Regions from separate parts of the Acetonema longum DSM 6540 genome, predicted to be linked through region 1. Evidence: riboswitches for the same ligand, from Rfam matches in the RefSeq annotation. Region 1 holds a riboswitch; the other holds the start of a gene.
The links. A riboswitch is a leader RNA that binds a small molecule or an ion and turns the genes downstream of it on or off. The one in region 1 is predicted to bind lysine.
Positions count from the first base shown of each region.

Region 2: another riboswitch for lysine. It lies ahead of ALO_RS15485 (diaminopimelate decarboxylase family protein); the one in region 1 lies ahead of dapB (4-hydroxy-tetrahydrodipicolinate reductase).

Region 1 is NZ_AFGF01000241.1:54,699-62,520, reverse strand. Features, by position in the region: gene ALO_RS18880 (YlmC/YmxH family sporulation protein) at 175-438, shown strand; gene ALO_RS18875 (hypothetical protein) at 598-906, shown strand; gene ALO_RS18870 (YlmC/YmxH family sporulation protein) at 979-1,260, shown strand; gene ALO_RS18865 (general stress protein) at 1,334-1,969, shown strand; lysine riboswitch at 2,026-2,200, shown strand; gene dapB (4-hydroxy-tetrahydrodipicolinate reductase) at 2,312-3,106, shown strand; gene ALO_RS18855 (aspartate-semialdehyde dehydrogenase) at 3,134-4,165, shown strand; gene dapG (aspartate kinase) at 4,176-5,399, shown strand; gene dapA (4-hydroxy-tetrahydrodipicolinate synthase) at 5,435-6,319, shown strand; gene ALO_RS18840 (ribonuclease J) at 6,573-7,822, shown strand, end outside.
Region 2 is NZ_AFGF01000166.1:20,120-27,941, forward strand. Features, by position in the region: gene ALO_RS15475 (peptide ABC transporter substrate-binding protein) at 1-236, opposite strand, end outside; gene ALO_RS15480 (serine hydrolase) at 460-1,263, shown strand; gene ALO_RS15485 (diaminopimelate decarboxylase family protein) at 1,398-2,651, opposite strand; lysine riboswitch at 2,799-2,967, opposite strand; gene ALO_RS15490 (sll1863 family stress response protein) at 3,014-3,445, opposite strand; gene ALO_RS15495 (TrkA C-terminal domain-containing protein) at 3,752-4,381, shown strand; gene cobO (cob(I)yrinic acid a,c-diamide adenosyltransferase) at 4,378-4,911, opposite strand; gene kapD (3'-5' exonuclease KapD) at 5,052-5,669, shown strand; gene ALO_RS15510 (tetratricopeptide repeat protein) at 5,666-6,508, opposite strand; gene ALO_RS21025 (ArnT family glycosyltransferase) at 6,541-7,822, opposite strand, start outside.

The DNA.
Region 1 (7,822 bases):
GACAGTTTTTGAGACAGTTAGCTCTAAAAATGGTTAACTCTTAACGATCATAAATAGTTAAAGATGCAGCAAAACCAGGCATTGGAGAACACTATAAAAAATAATAAATAAACTAGTCGCATATATCCTTTGTCCTTCATATAATGTTAGGGAATAGGGGCGGGGGTGAAGGATGTGTTAAAGACTAGTGACTTAAAAATGAAAGAAGTCGTTAATACAATTGACGGCAGACGGTTGGGCACGATCACCGATATCGAAATTGATGTTGAAACAGGAAAGTTGACAGCGATTGTCGTCCCCGGATCCGGGAAGTTTCTGGGTCTTTTTGGCCGTAATGATGATATTGTGATTGGATGGGAAAAGATACAGAAAATCGGTTACGATGTAATTTTAGTAGAAACGGCAGCTGCCGGGGATATGGCGCGTCTCGAGAGGTAATTGAGAGAACGGATGGCTGACCGGTGCCTGCTGATTGCTGACTCATGGAAAGACCCGGGTGGGTCTTTTTTGTCGTGCTATTCGTTCAGGTAATGCCAATTCGAGTTTTTGGACATAAAATGCCGGCATTGACCATAACCATATAGCGGGGGGATTCGGATGCGTGTTTGGCTGGGGATAATTGTACTGGGCGGCGCTATCCTCGTTTCGATTTGGCTAAGAATACGATACTACCGGCATAACTTTGAATTGAATGAACATACCGTCAGACAGTCTCCATTATCAATGGCCTTGCAAGAGCTGGTTGGAACAGCCGGCGGAGTCTATTTATCCATTATTATGCTGATATCCTTTTTAAAAATTGATTTGCCCCAAACCTTGGAACTATTTGAAGTTTCTTTTGATCCTCTGGCACTTTTCGCTATTCTTTCGGCCGTGGTACAACCGCTCTGGAAACGATTTGTTTAAGCGATACGCAGTAATGAGGGAAGAAGAATTCCGTTCCGTTATGCGGATCAAAATATGTACAGAGGTGATAAGATGCGTTTGAGCGATTTAACGGGTAAAGAGGTCATCAATATTGAAGACGGAGCCAGGTTAGGCGTCATTGAGGATTGTGACCTTACATTTGACAGTCAAAGCGGTACAATTGAAACTATCGTCCTGCCTAACCGCGGGGGGTTATTTCATTTTTTCGGCGATTCCAAATCGCCTGTGATTCCCTGGCACTCCATTAAGCGGATCGGTGATGAAGTTATTATTGTAGATCTAAGCAATTCTTTTGAACGGATTTTTCGCCAGCGAGGACAGAATTCCCGATAGGTATACTTAGCCATATTTTCGGGTAGCCTACTACCGTAGCAAATTCTGCATAAAATAAGGAGGTACTGTGAATATGGCTACTCAACAGAATCCCAACAATTTGCAAGACAGTGCTGCTTCTCAACAAAACAGCGATGTATCCGCCTTGCAGACATCATCTCTTTCCAGTCAGGCGCAACCGACCTCTGCCGGCACGGTGAATTCCGCCGCCGGAGGTACTGGCCAAAAAGTGGTTATCGGCGTTTTCTCTTCGGTCCAGAATGCGGAGAAAGCGGTTTCCAATTTGCGGCAACAAGGATTTACCAACGAAGAAATCAATATCGTAACGAAAAAGGAAAAAACCCGGGAAGAACAGGGTACCACAGAATATGAAGACGATGATATCACTGACGGCACCCTGACCGGCGGCACCATCGGCGGCATTGGCGGCCTGCTTTTGGGCGCGGGGGCATTGGCAATCCCCGGGCTGGGGCCCGTTGTCGCTGCCGGTCCGATTGCGGCTGCTCTTAGCGGAGCCCTGATGGGCGGCGTTGCCGGCGGCCTGATTGACTGGGGCATCCCGGCTGAGGTAAGTGAACACTATGAAAATAGAGTCAAAGAAGGCGGCATACTGGCTGTGATCCGCACTTCCCCCTCCAATGTGGACAAAGCGGCCCTGGTTTTGCGGCAAAATGGCGCCCAGGAAGTGGAATCTCACAACAGCCGCTAAAATCGTTGACACTTTGGTAGCCAATGATATACAATAAACATACAATTAAATAAGAATATGCAGGTAGAGGTGCGGGCAACAAGAGTACTTTCAGGAAGAGTGGTGCTGATGATCTGAAAGGAAAGGGTTGACTGCCGAAGTGCGGCATGATACCGGATCGGTCGCACTGGTTTTGCATTAAACAGGTGCAAAACTGTCACCAAATTTTTTTGGTGGAGCGCTATCTCATCAGTTGTCATATAGGGAAGTACAACTTTGAATCTTCCTTGTTTGACTTGTCTGTGAAAACAGCCAGATGGGGATAGAAACTGGCTGTTTTTATTTTTTAAGGAGGTGTTAATTGTGATCAGAGTACTTGTGTGCGGCGCTTACGGTAAAATGGGGCGGGAAGTTCTGAAAGCGGTTCATCAGGATGAGCAGTTGAGTGTTGTGGGAGCAGTGGATATTCATTCCGGTTTTGCCGATGTAGGCAGTTTAATCGGGACAGAGAAGATAGGCGTCATTGTCGGCAATGATTTAGACACGGTCATTAAAGAAACTAAGCCCCAGGTTATGGTCGATTTTACGAATCCTGGTGCGGTATTAAATAATCTTAAGATCGCGATTCGCAATGGCGTATGTCCGGTGGTGGGAACAACCGGAATGAGTGCGGCCGATATCGCTGCGGTGGAATCTTTATGCCGCACTAGTGGTGTGAATGCCATCATCGCCCCCAATTTTTCCATCGGTGCCGTTTTAATGATGCGTCTGTCCCAGGAGGCAGCTAAAATATTGCCTCATGCTGAAATCATTGAAATGCATCATGACCAAAAATTGGATTCACCATCCGGTACTGCTTTACGCACGGCTGAATTAATTGAAAAGAGCCGGGGCTATTTAAAACAGGGGCACCCACAAGAAGTGGAAAAAATTCCCGGAAGCCGTGGGGGGGAACTTTCCGGTATGCGCATACATAGTATACGATTACCGGGCTATGTTGCCCATCAAGAGGTGATATTCGGCGGACTGGGGCAAACCCTCAGCATTCGTCATGATTCCATTTCCCGCGAATCCTTCATGCCCGGAGTAGTATTAGCCTGTAAGAAAGTGTTAACGGTCAACGGATGTGTTTACGGATTGGAAAACATTTTAGATTGAAGTGGATTAAAGATGGGAGTGGATCTGGTGAAAAAGTACAATGTTGCTATACTAGGCGCCACCGGCGTAGTGGGGCAGGAATTTTTAAAACTGATTGAAGAACGGAATTTTCCTTATGCTGAATTGAAACTTTTGGCGTCGGAGCGATCTGCCGGCAAGAAAATTGAATTCATGGGAAAAACATTTGTTGTGGAAGAAGCCGTACCTGACTCATTTAACGATGTTCATATTGCTTTATTTGCAGGAGGATCCGCCAGTAAGACCTTTGCGCCGGAAGCGGTCAAGCGTGGGGCAGTGGTTATTGACAACTCCAGCACCTTCCGGATGGATCCCAATGTCCCTTTGATTGTACCGGAAGTGAACCCTGAAGCCATCAGGAATCACCAAGGCATTATTGCTAATCCTAACTGTTCCACAATCATTATGGTGATGGCGTTGAAACCAATCCACGACCGGGCTAAAATAAAGCGTGTTGTTGTATCTACTTATCAGGCGGTTTCCGGTGCCGGCAAAGAAGCTATTGATGAATTGACCAACCAGGTAAAAAGCATTGGTGCAAACCGGCCTGTTACCGCTAAAATACTTCCCAGTGCAAGTTTGGAAAAACATTATCAGATTGCGTTCAACTTGATCCCGCAAATTGATAAATTCCTGGATAGCGGGTATACCAAAGAAGAAATAAAAATGGTGGACGAAACCCATAAGATCCTGAATGATGACAGCATCGGCATTACTGCAACCACAGTGCGGGTTCCGGTTTATCGCAGTCATTCCGAGTCGGTGAATATTGAATTAGAAAAAGATCTATCGATTGAGGAAACCAAGGCGTTGCTCGCAGAGTTTCCCGGCGTGGTGGTACAGGATGATCCGGTGCAAATGGAGTATCCCATGCCGCTTTTTGTCTCGGACCGGGACGAAGTATTTGTCGGGCGTATTCGCAAAGATTCTTCCGTGAAGTATGGCCTTAACATGTGGGTTGTGGGGGACCAGATTCGCAAGGGGGCTGCGTTAAATGCGCTCCAAATCGCCGAATATATGATTGATAACAATTTAGTTTGAGGTGTTTGCTATGCGTATTGTAGTGCAGAAATTTGGGGGAACTTCCGTGGCTACGGCTGAAGCCCGGGAAAAAGTTGTGGAGAAAATAGCAGCAGCGCAGGAGCAGGGATTTCAAACCGTTGTTGTCGTGTCGGCCATGGGGAGAAAGGGAGAACCATACGCAACCGACACCCTGATTGAATTAGCCCATTCTGTCTGTCCCGGAATTTCAGCGCGGGAAATGGATCAGATCATGTGCTGCGGCGAGATCATATCGGCGGTCATCATGGCCGGTACGCTGCAGGCTGCAGGGATTGACGCTCTTATGTTGACAGGTGGTCAGGCCGGCATTGTGACAGATCATAATTTTAATAACGCCCGCATACAAAAAGTAGAACCATCGCGGCTTCTCTATTTGTTGAAAACAGGGAAAACCCCTGTGGTTTGCGGGTTCCAGGGAACAACAACCGATGATGAGTTCACCACTTTGGGCCGAGGCGGAAGCGACACGACAGCTTCGGCACTGGGGGCAGCCCTTAACGCACAAATGGTGGAGATTTATACTGATGTGGATGGCATTATGACGGCTGACCCACGCATTGTCAACAATGCCAAAATTCTGGATATGATCAGTTACGGCGAAGTATGTCAGTTGGCCCAGCAAGGGGCAAAAGTGATTCATCCGAGGGCGGTGGAAATTGCCATGCAAAAAAATATACCGCTGATTGTTAAGTCTACTTTCTCCGATATGCCTGGCACCCTTATTACTAATCTCAGTAAAGAAGATACCGATGGCATATACGTGGCAGACCGGGTTGCTACCGGTGTTACCTATATGAATCATATCGCCCAGATTCGGGTGAGTTTAGGGGATAATGTTGCTTGCGACGCCGCTTTCAAGGTTTTCAAAGCCATGTCGGATCATAAAATCAGCGTAGATCTGATCAACGTTCTGCCCGATTGGGTTATGTTCACGATTCCTCAGGACCTGGCGGAAACGGCCACGAAAATCCTGGAGAAAAACGGCTTTCAGGTTGAAGCCGTCTTGAACTGCGCCAAGGTTTCTGTTGTGGGGGGCGGCATGCGGGAGGTTCCCGGCGTGATGGCCAGTTTTGTTGAAGCTCTGGCGCAACACCGCATCCCTATCATGCAAACCGTTGACTCCAATGCCTCGATCTCGGTGTTGGTCAAACAGAGTGATTTAGCTCAAGCGGTCACTGCTCTACATGAACAATTTGGGTTGGCATCTGTTTAGTCGCTTAGTGTACTTTTATGCGAGGTGAAGAAAAAATGAAAAATTTTGGAAGACTTCTCACGGCTATGGTCACTCCCTTTCATGAGGATTTTTCCGTGAATCATCAGGCAGCGGCCCGCCTGGCGCGGCATCTGGTGGCTAATGGCTCGGACGGTTTAGTAGTTGGCGGCAGCACCGGTGAGGCAGCTACTCTCACCGCGACAGAAAAATTAGAATTATTTTCCACAGTGCTGGATGCGGTAGGTGATAAAGCAACAGTAATTGCCGGCACCGGTTCTAATGATACCCAAACTTCGATTCTATTGACCCGGGAAGCGGAAAAACTGGGTGTCCACGGCGCCATGCTAGTAGGACCTTATTATAATAAGCCGCCTCAGGAAGGCATGTATCGTCATTTTCGTGCTATCGCAGAAGCGACGCAGCTGCCGGTTATTTTGTATAATGTACCGGGACGTACTGCCTCCAACATTATGCCGGAGACGATTGCCCGGCTGGCTGCCGTGGAAAATATCGTGGCCGTGAAAGAATCCAGCGGCAACTTGGATCAAATATCGGAGGTTGTCCGGATTACGCCCAAAGATTTTTTCGTGTATAGCGGCGATGACAGCCTGACGCTGCCGATTCTCTCCATTGGCGGTACGGGGATTATCAGTGTGGCGGCTCATGTTGTAGGTGTGCGGATGCAGGAGATGATTCAGGCATTTTTCAGTGGCAAACATGACCTGGCCAAGACAATTCATCTTGAATTGCTGCCATTCTTCAAAGTCATTTTTATTACCACCAACCCAATTCCAATCAAAACCTGCATGCAATTAACCGGCCATGAGGTAGGCCCTCTGAGACTGCCCTTGGTTGCAGCCACCTCTCAGGAAATAGAACAATTTAAAAATGCAATGAATAAGTTGGGAATCCATGCGTAATACTATGTGAGTAAGGGATAATTCTGTCCCGGTCTGATTGGACCGGGACTTTCTTCTGCCTGGGGTTTTTGATTGGGACAAAGGTTCCATTATTTCCAACCTTATGGTTATCTACTTGTTGCCTCAATCGAAATAGGATATAATTTTAGTGAATCAATATGAACGGTCGGATTTAGCTAATGTTGGTATTCATGGGCGGAAATATCATTATTGCTGGTGAAAGATTGTTCGGAATCTGGAGGTGTATCTTTTTTTGGCAAAAACTCCCCCTAAAATTCAAATCATTCCTTTAGGTGGACTGGGTGAAATCGGCAAGAATATGACGGTAATACGCTACGGTGACGATATTATCGTGATAGACTGTGGTTTAATGTTTCCGGAGGACGATATGCCGGGTATTGATTTAGTCATACCGGATATCACCTATTTATTGGAAAACCGTGATTTTGTCAGGGCCATCATTCTTACTCATGGGCACGAGGACCATATCGGGGCCCTTCCCTATGTATTGAAGCAATTAAATGTTCCGGTGTATGGGACACGTTTGACATTGGGAATCCTGGGCGGCAAACTGAAGGAGAATAATGTTGCTAAAGCCGACCTGATTCCGGTTCAACCCGGCGACAGGGTTCAACTGGGTGTTTTCCAGGTCGGATTTATTCGTGTGAATCATAGTATTCCTGATTCCGTGGCCATATCGGTAAAAACTCCCGTCGGAACGATTGTGCATACCGGCGACTTTAAATTTGACCAGACGCCTGTGGACGGAAAGGAAAAAGTGACTGATTTTCACAGACTGGCCGATCTTGGCGATCAAGGGGTTTTAGCTCTTTTGGCCGATAGCACAAACTCTGACCGGACAGGCTTTACCATCAGTGAACGAACGGTTGGAATGCATTTTGATGAAGTTTTTCATCACGCCAGAGACCGTATTATTATTGCTTCTTTCTCATCGAATGTGCACCGCATCCAGCAGGCGATAGATACGGCGCGAAAGTATAAGCGCAAGGTTGCCATTATCGGGCACAGCATGCAAAGCATTGTGAATATTGCATTGGAGTTAGGGTATTTAACGATTGAAGACGGTCTTTTAATCGATATTGACGCAATCGGCAAGTATCCTTCTGCCGCAGTAGTCATACTGACGACTGGCAGCCAAGGTGAGCCTATGGCTTCACTGACCCGGATGGCTATGTCTGATCACAAGAAGGTGGAGATTGTCCCCGGGGATACGGTTATCATTTCCGCCACTCCGATCCCCGGCAATGAGAAGATGGTATCCCGGACGATTGATTTTTTATTTCGGCAGGGCGCCGAAGTGGTGTATGACCGGGAATCCGGCATCCATGTTTCCGGGCATGCCAGCCAGGAAGAACTTAAGCTGATGCACAACCTGATTCGTCCCAAGTTCTTTATTCCGCTGCACGGCGAGTACCGCCACTTAAAAAAGCATGCTAAGCTGGCCCAGGATTTAGGAACGCCCAAAGAAAACATTTTTGTGGC
Region 2 (7,822 bases), on a different contig from region 1:
TTTTCCGCCGCAGCCGGCGCCGGCTGATTTTTTTCGTTAATCGTGGTGAGTCCTTCAAACAGTTGGGCTTCGACGGTTGAAGCAGCGACACTGGTGGATTTGCGCGGATCAATGGTTTCTGGCTCGGCACTCAGCGCATAGCGCAAATACCCGGTCTCTTTGTCGCCGCAGCCGGCCATCATGCCTGTCAGCAAGACAATGGCAACCAGCCAGAAAATAACGGATTTCTTTTGCACAATGATTCTCCTTTCGCCTGCATTACTGCATGCTTTGCACCTGGTGTTATATCGGTTGAAAGTTCTCCTTTAAAGGCAAAAATTCCTTTTCTTTGATTCGATGACCGCATAAGAATATTATTCCTCAGCGGCTTTATTCCGACCATATTGCCTTGAAAGGCGAAACAGACTACAATGACTATGACAACACACGATATTTTTCCATTAAAGGAGAGTACGAATCATGTCCTTGCCGCCATCCCGCCTGGCGCCCCTGGCGGGATTGATCCAAGACCGGATTCAAAAAGAGCCCGGCTTTTATTCCCTGGCCGTCAGTCTGCCGGATACGCAGGACCGGATCAGTATCAATTCTCGCCGCATGAGTTCGGCCAGCCTGATCAAAATCTACATTATGACGGAAACGCTGCGCCAGGCTAAAGAGGGCATTCTGGCTCTTGATGAACTGCTGACCGTTACCGCCGCCAACCGGGTAGGCGGCGCCGGTGAACTGGAATTCGCCGCTTATGGCTCTCAATACACCATACTGCACCTTGTGGAAGTCATGATCACCGAAAGCGACAACACGGCTACCAACTTACTGATCGACCGTATCGGCATGGACAGCGTCAACCGGTGCATGGCCGGCCTGAATGCAGCAGACACCGAATTAGCCCGCCGGATGATGGATTTTGCCGCCCGCCAGGAGGGCCGGGACAACTACACCTCGGTCACCGATATGGTCTCTGTTCTGGAACGGCTGTATCACCGCTGCTGCCTGGACCCTTTCTGCGACAGCGTCATGCTGGCCATATTAAAACAGCAGCAGGACCGGGTCAAAATCCCCCTGTACCTGCCGCCGGGAACGGTTGTCGCCCATAAAACCGGCGAACTGGATTATACCGAACATGACGCCGGCATTGTCTATGGGTCGAAGCACTCCTACGCGGTAGCTATCATGGCCGAGCAGCTAATGGATGTGGCTTATGGACGGCATGTGATTGCCAATATGTCAAAACTGATTTTCGAGTATATTCAGGAACTGCCTTAAGAGCCTGCAAAAGCAGGCTCTTCTTCTATGTATTCCGCTTTCCGTCTTAGCTATCTGCTACCCTGTCATGTAGAACTGTTCAAATGAAAAGCGCACTCCGTCAAGGAAGCGCTTTTCATTACACGAATCTTTCTTTACAGCCGGGAAAAATCCAGAGTGGCAAACAGGTCATCCAGGGTTTCGGCGCGGCGGATCACCTGGACGCTTTTATCGGGCTTCAACAGCAGTTCGGCGGAGCGCAGCTTGCCGTTGTAGTTGAATCCCATGGCATGGCCGTGAGCGCCGGCGTCATGAATCACCAAAGTATCACCGATGTCAATCCGGGGCAGTTTGCGGTCCACGGCGAACTTGTCGTTATTTTCGCACAGGCTGCCGGTTACATCATACATGTGGTCCAAAGGCAGATTTTCTTTGCCAGCTACTGTGATATGATGATAGGAGCCGTAAATGCCGGGGCGCATCAAATTGGCCATGCAGGCATCCAGGCCTATATAATTCTTGTAAATTTCTTTCTTGTGGAGAGCCTTGGTCACCAGATATCCGTAAGGTCCGGTAATCATGCGGCCGCACTCCAGGGCCAGCTCGAGAGGCGCCAGACCGCTAGCGGCAATCTTCTCCTCATAGACTTTCTTAACCCCCTGGCCGATGACCTCCAGGTCCACGGCGTCCTGTTCCGGGCGATAAGGAATACCGATGCCGCCACCGAAGTTGACCAGCTCGATTCGGATGCCGTTCTCCCGGTAAATGCCTACAACCAGATCAAACATCATCACGGCTGTTTCAATAAAGAAAGCGGGATTCAGCTCATTGGAAATGACCATAGTGTGGAGGCCGAACCGTTTGGCGCCTTTGTCCCTGGCCATTTTATAAGCGGCGATCAACTGCTGGCGGGTCAGGCCGTATTTGGCATCCTCCGGCTTGCCGATAATGGCGTTGCCGCCTTGCCGCAAGGGTCCCGGATTGTACCGGAAGGAAATCAGTTCCGGCATGCCGGCATGCTTTTCCAGGTAATCCAACTGGGTAATATCGTCCAAATTGATGACGGCGCCCAGTTGCCGGGCTTTTACATACTCTTCGGCCGGGGTGTCGTTCGAGGTGAACATGATATTTTCTCCGACAATGCCAGCTTTTTCGGACAAGATCAATTCAGCCAGCGAACTGCAGTCAGCCCCTACCCCTTCTTCCCTCAACAGCTTCAGGATATAAGGATTGGGAGTAGCCTTTACGGCAAAATATTCCTTAAATGAGGGTGCCCAGGAAAAGGCGGCCAAAAGCTTCCGGACATTCTGCCGGATAGCCTGTTCATCATAAATATGAAAGGGAGTCGGATGCTGTGCTATAATTTCTTCCAGTTCCGTCTGTGAAAAGGGCAGTGTTTTTTTTGCCATATTCATGCCTCCTGTAGTTTGTACTCCGGTCGGTATCAACCGGTCGATCATATCTGATGAGCGGCGGCAAAGAAAAATAAAAGCGATTGCGCATACTCTCACAACCGCTTAGTATAATAACATACTGAGCCATTCAGCTGAATCAGCCGGCAAGATAGCGCTCCACCCGAAGGTGACAGTTCTGCGCCTGTTCGACGCAACCCCAGCAGCAGCATAGTGTCAATATCCCGCAGCTTCGGCAAGCCTGCCTTTTCCTTCCGTTCTTTGCCGACAGCTCCCGGAAGGTACTGATCATGCCCGCACCTCTATCACGGATATGAAATTGTTTTTATCATACAGTATCAGGATTCCTCTGTCAATGTCTATTTATCAAATTTCGACACAGCCTCTTTATAGGATTTTTCCAGACTACCCATTGCTGCGTCCATGCCGGATTTTAATGCCCCCCAGGCTTCGGCGCTGGCCGAGGTTAATTCGCCTAATTTGTTCTGTGTCGTCTGTTTTTCTTTTTCCAGAGCGGCAATTTGCTCCGTTATTCCCTGTTTGGACTGATCGGTAGCCTGACTGGCTTTAGCCTTTAATTCGTCAATTTGTTTCGAAAGATCGTCAATTTTAGTTTGGGCTTGTTTTTGATATTCTTCTTTTTGCTGCAGTGTATACGTTTTAGTTGTTTCAACAGCTTCGGCGGTTTTTTGCTGCACGTCCTTAGCGGTAACTCCCTTGGATGAATCGCTGCCGCAGCCTGCCAGTAATAAAGTCCCGGCCAATAGTGAAATTGCCAGAATTTTGGTCATTCTGATCCTCTCCTCGCCTTTATCGAATTCTAAAGATTTCCAGGAATAACCGGTGGATGATTGATGTATATGTATATATTAACAAGTTAAGCAATCTTTATCAATATTCGGCAAAATAATTCCCCAGACCCTTATAGCTAACCCTGTACTCTCCGGATAGCAACCATATTGCATACGGTAAAGAAGGAATATTTGCCAATGTCTAGAAATGTATTTACTCGATTACATTATGATATATGATAATGTATTATATGGTCTTAGCAAACTTCTAAAAGTCTGTTGTAAAACTCACTGTGGAGGATGAATATGTCAACCAGCCCGTCCATCTATCATTCTATTTCCCTGGATATTGCTCAGCGCATTATAAACGGGGATTTTCCCGTAGGGGGAAAGATATCCGGCCGGTCACTTTTAGCCGGCCATTATAATGTGTCCCCGGAAACCATCCGAAAAGCTGTTGCCCTGTTAAAAGACGCCAATGTGCTTAGCGTCTCCCAGGGAAAAGAAATCCGGATCACTTCAGTGGAGCAGGCCTATTATTACATTGAGCATCATAAGAGCATGCATTCGGTCTATTCTCTAAAACAGGAGCTGGAATTGCTGCTGCAGCGCAAGCAGGAAATAGACCGGCAGCTGGAAGATGTCCTGACCAATATCATCAGCTACTCTGACCGTCTGAAAAATTTAACTCCCTATAATCCGGTAGAGATAAAGATATCCTCCACGTCTCATGTGGTAGGAAAAACCATCACCGAGCTCAAACTCTGGCAAAACACCGGCGCCACCCTTGTAGCCATCCGGCGCGGTTCCGAGATCACCGTCTCGCCCGGTCCCCTGGCCGTCCTCCAGGGCAATGACCAGTTGGTGGTGGTAGGACAGGCCGGGTTCTTTCAGCGATTTACGGATTTCATTCAAGCTCCGGCTGCAGACGCTTAGAATTCAATTCCCTTTTGGGCCTTAATTCCCTTCTGATAAGGGTGCTTGATCTCTTTCATCTCAGTTACCAAATCAGCCCTTTCAATAACATCCGCCGCCGCATTGCGCCCAGTCAGTATCAGGTGCAGGGCGGCTGGTTTTTTATTGAGCAATGCCAGGACTTCTTCCAGGGTGATCAACCCATAATGCAGGGCATAATTCACCTCATCCAGGATGATCATATCCCACTGGCCGGAGGACATCGCCTCTTCCGCCGCCTTAAGGGCTTCCGCCGCGGCCTGGCGGTGCTCAGTGGCTTTATCCTGGGTGGCGCCTTTAACAAACCCTTCCCCCATCTGCCGGATGATAAACCGGGGGCCCAGTTGCTGTGCTGCCGCCAATTCACCATATTTCCAGCCGCCCTTAATAAACTGGATGATCAGGATTCTCATCCCCTGCCCCCAGGCTCGGAAGGCCATGCCCAAAGCAGCGGTGGTTTTGCCCTTGCCGTTGCCGGTGTGAACGATAATAAGACCCTGCGCATCTGACATTTTAGATTCCTCCCTTTTCTAGGTTTATTACCAGGCGGCCCACCTTCCGGTCCGGTGTCTGTAACAGGAAAAGTCGGACAAAGCGGCGAATAGAATATAGGTTCGATTCTGTTAAATGCTAATTGGGAAGGGTGTACTATATGACCGTATTAAGCCGCCAGTTTCTCATTGTGGATTTTGAGTTTACGACCCACCGGAATGGACCAGGCCGCCCCCGGGCCTTCTTTCCCGAGATTATTGAGGCCGGGGCTGTATTGCTAACCCCGCCGGCCTATGAAGCCGGCGATTCTTATCAGAGCTATGTCCGGCCCCGTTTTTTCCCCCGGCTTACCGAGGAGTGCCGCAATATCACTCTGATTCAGCAAAGAGATATTGATGCCGGCATTACCATGGAAAAAATGCTGGAGGATTTAAGCCAAAATTATCGGGCCGGCCTCACCTACATCGTAGCCTGGGGCAACGCTGACCGGGACGTGATCGCCAATGCCTGCGTACGCTATAAAATTGACTGCCCCTTCTCCTGGGATGATTACATCGACCTGGCGGAAGAGTACAAAGTCCTTTATTCATTAGAACGCCTGGCATCCTTGAAATCCGCTCTGATCGAACGGAAAATTACTCAGACCGGTCTCTCTCACCTGGCTCTGGATGATGCCTTGAACACCGCCCAGGTCCTGAAAAAAATGCTGGCTGAAGGCTGGCAGCCGCGCTACCCCGCTGTTTCAGCCGGCAATGTAAATTCTACGGCAATATCTTAAAGCTGACTGCCGCTTTCGTGCTTACGTTTTCGATACATTTGAAAATCTATGACCTTTCTTCTGGCCTGGGCCACAGCTTTGGCGGCGGGGCCCAGCTCGGGGAGATCAGGCTGCAGCTGACGGGCTTGCTCCAGGATATGTTCGGCCTGGTCGAATTGGCCCAGGGCTGAGTGGCAGCGCACCGTGGCCAGCAGAAATTCTACGTCTTCCGGGGAATCTGCCAGCCATTTTTCGTATACCTGCAGGGCTTTGCCGGCTTCGCCGCATTGTTCCAGCACCAGGCCGGCATAGTAAATATCGTCTCGTTCATGGGACGCCAGATTTCGAGCGGCTTCCATGGCTTTCTGAGCCGCCGGCGCCAGTTGATTCAGAGCCAAATGGGCATCCGCCTGGTCCAAAAGTTCCAATGGGTCCTGAGTTTTCACCGCCGCAATCTGCCGCAGAATTTCCTCGTACTGATCCCGGAATTCATAGTCAAACAACATCTCCGCCACGTCCCACAACAAGCAGGTGTCAGCAGGATACAGCTGGCGTATTTGGCTGATATTGCGCTGGGCCAGCATTTCCTGCCCGGATCCGAAATAATAGTCGGTTATCCAAAATAACGCATCTTTTCCTTCATACTGCTGCCGGCCGATTTCCTCTGCATAGCGCTTGGCCAAATCCCAATTTTCGGTGTGCAGCGCAGACGACAAAGCGCATACCAGCACTTCCTCGCCTGTTTCACCGTCAGTCACCAATTTATGCAACAGAAGAAGCGCTTCGGCATAGCGGCCGTCCTCCATGAGACTGCAGGCATGGTGAAACGTTGTTTCTTTAAATAAATCACTGCCGTTCATGCTTTCACTCTCCTTTATCAAGTATCAACCCTTTACTGCGTTACGGCCGAGAGTGTTTTCTCCTGCAGCAAATAGCCATAACAGCGGTAGACTTGAATTTCACGGGTTGTAAACCGGTCCCGGTAATATATTGTATCCACCGGCTCTACCTGCATGAAAATTTTTTCTAGCTCAGGCCTTTGTTCCTTGCTGCCGAAAAATACAGCCCGGTTAATCGTCCTGCCTGCCAGATCCTGCCGCCAGTAATCAAACTGGGAAAATCGCGCCGGGGTCAGGATGTGGACCTGGGGCCGGCCAGCAAGATAATACCATGCCAGGGATGCCGTTTCATAGCTATCGCTTAACACCACATCGCCGGGCTCTACATACCGGCTGCCGGCGTGAAAGACCGAATCCCAGCCCTGCAGCTGCTGCTTCATGATCATCTCACGGGGCAGTCCCGGAAAGAATTCGGGTGATTTGACCAGACTGATGATTAGCAGCGACAGGACCAATCCGGTCGCCACCAACCGGCGGCAGCGAAAACGATCCAGCCAATAGGCCAGGAGGACCACACCGGCAATATACGCCGGAACCGTCCAATTGGCCTCTGATTTTTTAAACAGGGAATGATAGCCGAAAAATAGGAGCGGAAAAGCGAATGTCCAGAATAAAAACGCCAGTCTGGGATCGCTCAGATTCCGCCGCCAATATCTTGCCGCATAATACAGGAGCGCCAGAAAAAACAGGGGATTGAAAACACCCGCCTGAGCGCCGAGAAATTCGACCGCCGTATCCGGGTTAAACACCTTCTGAGCAGCCACGCCATGGTCAAACTGGAAGCGAAAAGATACCCAGTCATGTCCGGCGTTCCAGGCCACCACCGGCAGGAAAACCAAAAACGCCAAAGCGCAGGCTATGTACAGTCGTCCGGACCGGAATACCCGCCGATAAGGCGAGAACAGCAAAAACAAAAATAAGGCGGCAAACAGCAAGACTGCGGTGTATTTTGACATCAGCGCCAGTCCGCCGGCTATTCCGGCGCCATAGAGACAATACGCCCGGTCGTGGAAAATCCCTTGATAAAAAAGGTAGAGCACCAACGACCAGAATAGAAACAGCGGTGAATCCGGGGTAATTACCAGAAATCCGATATGGACCAAGGGTAAAAATAAAAACAATACCAGCGCCAGCTCACCAACCCGGGGTGAAAACATGTCCCGCCCCAAAAGATAAACCAGGAAAGCGGCGCAGGTCGTAGAAAAGACTGCCGCCAAACGAATAAAAAATTCGCTGTCCCCCCCAATAGTGAAGAGGTGGATCAGGTAAGCCACC